DNA from 2 places in the Clostridium sp. 10cd* genome. Region 1 is predicted to be linked to the other one. Evidence: riboswitches for the same ligand, from Rfam matches in the RefSeq annotation. Region 1 holds a riboswitch; the other holds the start of a gene.
What was found. Region 1 has a riboswitch for FMN ahead of ACG3M1_RS21360 (ECF transporter S component). Riboswitches for the same ligand answer to the same signal wherever they lie in the genome.
Positions count from the first base shown of each region.

Region 1 (3,143 bases):
CGCTGAGTTCTAGGTGTATGATTTCCTTATCTATGAGCATTCCATGCATTAACGCAGAGCGCCTGATACCTGTTAAAAATATGCAGCATCCCATCATGTAATTTTAACAATATTTTTAATACCTGTGATACGGATGCGGCAGAAAGTTGGATGAAAAAACTGTTTTATAAAGTCTTATGCTTATAAAACAGTTTTCTTATTTGGGATTGTATGTATTACTACATTGACATAACCTGATTCTTCAGCTCCTGATAAGTGTTGCAGACCAGTATCAAGTTGGATACGGCTTCAAACTGTTCATCATTCAAAGAGAGCAGCCAGGCTGAGCAATCCTCATGATACTTACTTTTAAGCTGCTTTATTAACAGCAATGCTTCTCCTTCCTTTTTTCCTTCTTCAAAGCTGTCCTCCAAGCCATAGCGGTAACGTGCCTCCCCCATCTGAATCGCCATTGCGGTTGACCACAGCTCATCATCCTTCTGCATTTCCTCGTACTTGTCCATGAATACCTTCACCAGCCTTTCCTTTGACTTCAGTATATCATTTTTTCCATTGTTTTCAAACAGATACACCAGCTGTTCAAAGTCATTCAGCCTCTGTATTTCCTTCTCCCTTACGATGTCATTGATTGCCGGCATATGAATATAGGTGCGAAGGATGAGCGGATAGTAGCTTTCCTTCTCTCCCTGCTCATTGCGCATCTGATACTGATTGATCAGATTTCTGTTGTTCCATGCATACTCGTCAATGAAAATAATCTGATATACCGGCTTTAAATCCTTATACTTCTTACCGCTGTTCAGCTGATTGTTCAATGCTCTGGCACCGTAAAATTCAAAACGCATCATTTCCGCTAATCCCTTGTAGGTGGTCTGCATCTCGATATTGAAATGACGGTTTTGTTCATCCTTCACATGAACATCCAGAATGATGCGCTTCTTTCCGATAATGTCCGGATCCAGATTGGGATTGAGCACAGTGCTTTCCTTTACCCGGATTCCGGTAACGCGTTCAATAATGGTGTTGCGGGCGTACACAGAGCCTTCATCCTCACGGGAAAGGGTGTACTTAAAAAAAAGATCGTTACTGTAGTTTAGCTGATTCATTGCATTTGACATTTATATGTCCTCCATTCTGTAAGGGTTCCTTACACCCCTATATACGTATGGAAGATGCTGAATTCCTAAATAATCCACGAATTATTGATATTTATTGGAATCTACATACACTAAAGACGAATGAAAGGAAAAGCACCTTACAAAACAGCAGGTTGCTCACATATTTTATCAGCAACAGGCTAGAACCCGGTGTTTCTTTTCTGTACTGTTTTCTACTTGGCGATGCGTATTACATCAGATACATGAAAAAATTTACATTTCTGTTTCTTATTTACACATGCTGTTTCATGAGCTATAATGAATATACAGATTGTGTTGACGCATGACCTGCATTCAAAATTGAATAACAAGTCTTTGTGGCAGGGTGAAATTCCCTACCGATGGTGATAGTCCATGACCCGCGTAATGAGCGGCTGAGCCAGCGAAATTCTGGCACCGACGGTAAAGTCCGGATGAGAAAAGACATTTTCTGTAAACGCACACCTGAAGACGAGTTTTTTCGTAGTCAGGTGTTTTTTTGAAATGGAGGAGATGTGAATTGAAAAACAACATGAGTGCAAAACGGCTTGCCCTGATCGGTATGCTTGGTGCACTGGGAGCGATACTGATGATGTTTCGCTTTCCCATTCCGTTTATGCCGCCCTTTCTAAGCTTTGATCTGGCCGCAATTCCGGAGCTGATCGGAGCCTTCGCTCTGGGACCGGTGGCAGGTGTTCTGATTGTCTTTATCCGTGTTATGGTTCAGATGGTGATTTCCGGATCCAATTCCATGTTTACCGGAGAGCTGCAGAGCTTTTTGCTGGGAGTTGCCCTGGTACTGCCTGCGTCTTTGCTGTACCGTCACAAGAAGACACGAAAGGAAGCACTGCTGGGAATGACAGCAGGGACTCTGGTTAGTACCTTTGTTGCAGTGCTGACCAATCTGTATTTGATTATTCCGTTCTATGTTGCCCTGTATGATATGAATATGGACCAGATTATCCTTTCCTGTTCCAAGGTCAATTCGATGATGAATTCTGTCACTACCATGGTGATACTGGGCATCGTACCGTTTAACCTGATAAAATACGGTATCAGCTGCCTGATTACCTTTGCCGTATACAAGAAAATAAGTCCGATGATTCACCGATTCGCAAATCGTCAGTAAGGAGGAAAAGAAGATGACATTTGAAGAAGGAGTAGCATTGCTGTTTCACAAACTGGGAGATTCCAAAATTATGGCACTTGGCTCCAGCGTTAATGATTACGTCATGGTGCGTAATGTAAGCTGTCTGTTTTATGATGGAAAAATCTATTTCAAGACCGATAAGAATTTCCGCAAGACACAGCAGCTGTATCGAAACCCGCAGGTGGCACTCTGCACAGGTGGCGTTCAGGTAGAGGGAATCGCCGTAAACAAGGGGCTTGTCGTGGACGAGCCGGGAAGAAGGTTTGAAGCCTTGTATAAGAAATATCTGTGGCAGAGCTATAATGCATACAGCCATGAGGATACGGAGATTCTGATTGAGGTAACCCCGCGATTCGTGGAAATATGGGATGAGGATGAGAACCGCAATGCGTTTCAGATCTTCCTAGACTTTGATAAAAAGACAGTGGAAATCAAGCCGTACGATTAACGTATGCATACGACGGGTACAGGATTAGATAATACTGTACCTTTTTCTATATATCAGATACATTCACCCTCTTTTTCCTTGCCTGCAGCATTCAACGTACACAACAGTATAACGAAGTCGATTTTCTTCTCATTCTGCAGGTTTTTGTGGTATACTACAGTTGCCTGTAAGGCAGGGAGTGATTTCTATGATGAAAGATTATTTAGTAAAGGCGCTTGCGTGCAATGAGCATGTGAGAATCTATATATGCTCTTCTACGCATATGGCGGAGGAAGCAAGAAAACGTTTTGATTTATGGCCGACTAGTGCGGCTACCCTGGGACGTGTGTTAACTGTGGGTTCCATGATGGGAAGCATGCTGAAAACAGCACAGGAACAGATTACGATTCGCATCAACGGCGGAGGTCCC
Region 1 is NZ_CP172347.1:4,290,709-4,293,851, reverse strand. Features, by position in the region: gene ACG3M1_RS21370 (mannitol dehydrogenase) at 1-13, shown strand, start outside; gene ACG3M1_RS21365 (PD-(D/E)XK nuclease family transposase) at 219-1,118, opposite strand; FMN riboswitch at 1,465-1,586, shown strand; gene ACG3M1_RS21360 (ECF transporter S component) at 1,657-2,265, shown strand; gene ACG3M1_RS21355 (pyridoxamine 5'-phosphate oxidase family protein) at 2,279-2,734, shown strand; gene hslO (Hsp33 family molecular chaperone HslO) at 2,922-3,143, shown strand, end outside.

Region 2 (3,143 bases), 1.3 Mb from region 1:
AGCCTATATGCGATATTCTTACATTTTTCTTTCTGCCGAACCTGTGTTTAGCCCGCAGCTTCATTATGAATGCCGGTGAAAATTTCTTATGTCTTTTTTGCAGTACAAGCTTTCTTTTCCTATCTGTTCGTGATACCATAGGGATACGCATGGAGGGATCGTATGCTTTTTTCTATTAAATATGTACATAGACTAAAATGGAATGGTCTGTATCAATCATTGATGTGGAGCTGCTTTGGTATAATGTTTATGCTTCTGTATCCGGTTAGTCCTGATTTGATGACGTTTATCGGAGGCGTTATGCTGCTGTTTCAGGGTGTACCGCAGCTTATTTTATTTCTGGAGGAGGACGAGCGTTTTCTGATTTCACTACTATCCCTGGTAGAGTGTCTGCTGGTCAGCTTTCTGGGGGTGTGGATGCTGACGAATCCGGAGGAGGTTTATGACACACTGCCGGCTGTTCTGGCCTTTGTCACCTTTCTGCATGCTTTCAGCAATTTGATTATTACAGGTAGAATACGGCATCTGCAATATTCAAAATGGTGGATTGCTGCGCTTGTTACGGCTGCGAAGATGACAGCTACAGCTGCACTTGCCGTACAATTTCATTTACATAGTGAATTTATGGTTGTGGGAACCGGAATTTGTATGCTTCTGGATGCTGCTAGTGATATTTGGATGTGGAAAAAGCTGGAGGCATTGATCATTCAGGATATGGGAATATAATGTGCGGAGATTCCGCACTTTTTTTGAATCATTTTCAGAGCGTTAACAACTTCAAATTGTTCAATGCCTTTGTAATGCTGTATTCTAAACGTTTTAGAAACCCCTTTTTTAGGGGTATTTTTCGTATCTCCACTAATCTTTAAATGTGATAATATGTAGAAGTAAAGGGAAGGACAGTGACAAAACAGGCAGAAGCTGGAGGAAGAAGAGAAGTAAGGAGAGCTGAGTCATGTGTGTAAGAAGATATGAGGATAACTGGGGAGAACTGAAGGGGAAGCTGATGGAGCGGGATGTGCTGGAGGTGCTGTCGTTCAGTGCATTTGCACAGGATGAAAGCGACCTGGAGGAGAAGCTGCGCTACTGTGGAGAAAAGGATATCCACATACAGGTGAAGGATGCACGGATAACACCGGATGTGTATCTGGAGTTTCCCAAACAAAAGGATATTAAGAAATAACCTGTGTTTACCTGCTTGCAAATTATTGTATTTGGATAAACGAGAAAAAAACTTTTTATTGACAGATATAATATCAGATATTATAATTGTCCGTAATTGAATAACTATCTTCAGGGCAGGGTGTAATTCCCTACCGGTGGTATAGCCCACGAGCCGAAAGGCATGATTTGGTGAAATTCCAAAGCCGACAGTATAGTCTGGATGAAAGAAGATGAAAGTAAGTTTATGCTTTTTTTGCGTGCTCTGGAATGATTTTATATTGTTTCAGAGCATTTTCTTTAATCGCATAAATCCTCTTTTGCATGTCTTGGATAGATTTTATTCAAGGCATGTATTTTTTTGGAGGTGTAAAAATGAGCGATACAGAATACATGAAATTAGCAATAAAACTGGCAAAAAAAGGTGCTGGCTATGTCAATCCTAATCCTATGGTTGGGGCAGTAATTGTAAAAGATAATCGAATTATAGGACAGGGATACCATGAAATCTTTGGTGGATTGCATGCAGAGAGAAATGCATTAAAAAATTGTAGGGAGTCACCTGTAGGAGCAACACTTTATGTAACACTTGAACCATGCTGTCACTATGGTAAGACACCACCTTGCACAGAAGCAATTATTAAAAGTGGCATTACAAGAGTAGTCGTCGGAACTTTAGACTGTAATCCTATTGTGTCTGGAAAAGGTGTAAAGGTACTTGAGGAAAACAACATTCAAGTTGTGATAGGAATTTTAGAAATGGAGTGTCAACAGTTAATCAAAGTTTTTAGAAAATATGTTACAAGGCATATTCCTTATGTTTTTATGAAATATGCAATGACAATGGACGGGAAAATAGCAACTTATACAAATCAATCAAAATGGATAAGTGGCGAAAAAGCGAGAAAACAAGTACATCAATTCAGGCATAAGGTTACTGCGATCATGGTAGGAGTGAATACCGTTATTCAAGATGACCCTTTACTGACATGCCGATTAGAAAACGGGGAAAATCCTATTCGTATCGTATGTGATACAGATTTAAGAACACCCATTACATCAAAAATTATCAAAACAGCGAATGACATTAAAACATATATCGCTACTTCTTCTATTGATGAAAGTAAGATTGCTCTTTACAGAAAATGTGGTTGTGAAATTATTTATACGAAGAAAAAAGGTAATCATATTGACTTAATGAATTTAATGCAATGTTTAGGAAATATGCAGATAGACAGTCTACTTTTAGAGGGTGGAAGTGCAATGAATTGGAGTGCTCTTGAGCAACAGATTGTTGATGAGGTGCAAATTTATATAGCACCTAAAATATTTGGTGGGAGTGCAAAAAGCCCTGTAAGTGGTCAAGGTGTTGCTTTTCCTAATGACGCCATTATGCTTAAACCATATGCTTTTTCTCAAGTGGGAAATGATTATTTCATAGAAAGCGAAGTGATTTATCCATGTTTACAGGAATAATAGAAGAAATCGGTAAAGTAGAAAGAATACAGAAAGATACTTGTAACTGTAAACTATCCATTAAAGCTTCAAAAATATTAGAGGATATACATTTAGGCGACAGCATAGCAGTCAATGGTATCTGCCTTACAGTTACTTGTTTCACTCGACAATCTTTTACAGTTGATGTGATGAATGAAACATGGAACAGAACGGCTCTTAGCCTGTTAAGACATGGAAGCCTTGTGAATTTAGAAAGAGCTATGCCTATGAATGGCAGGTTGGGCGGTCACATTGTTACGGGGCATATTGATGGGACAGGCAGAATATCGTCTGTGCGTAGAGACAAAAATGCGGTGTGGTATCAAATCAATACGCAAAGAGAAATCTTAAATCTAATTGTTGAAAAAGGTTCGATTGCTATTGACGGTATTAGTCTTACTGTCGCAAAAGTATCGAAAGCAGATTTTTCGGTATCCGTTATCCCTCATACTTTGGAGCAAACAATTCTCAAGAATAAACAAGTC
Region 2 is NZ_CP172347.1:992,583-995,725, forward strand. Features, by position in the region: gene ACG3M1_RS04945 (hypothetical protein) at 163-726, shown strand; gene ACG3M1_RS04950 (hypothetical protein) at 956-1,183, shown strand; FMN riboswitch at 1,286-1,400, shown strand; gene ribD (bifunctional diaminohydroxyphosphoribosylaminopyrimidine deaminase/5-amino-6-(5-phosphoribosylamino)uracil reductase RibD) at 1,537-2,637, shown strand; gene ribE (riboflavin synthase) at 2,622-3,143, shown strand, end outside.
Region 2: linked by a shared signal. The riboswitch ahead of ribD (bifunctional diaminohydroxyphosphoribosylaminopyrimidine deaminase/5-amino-6-(5-phosphoribosylamino)uracil reductase RibD) and the one ahead of ACG3M1_RS21360 (ECF transporter S component) in region 1 are both predicted to bind FMN.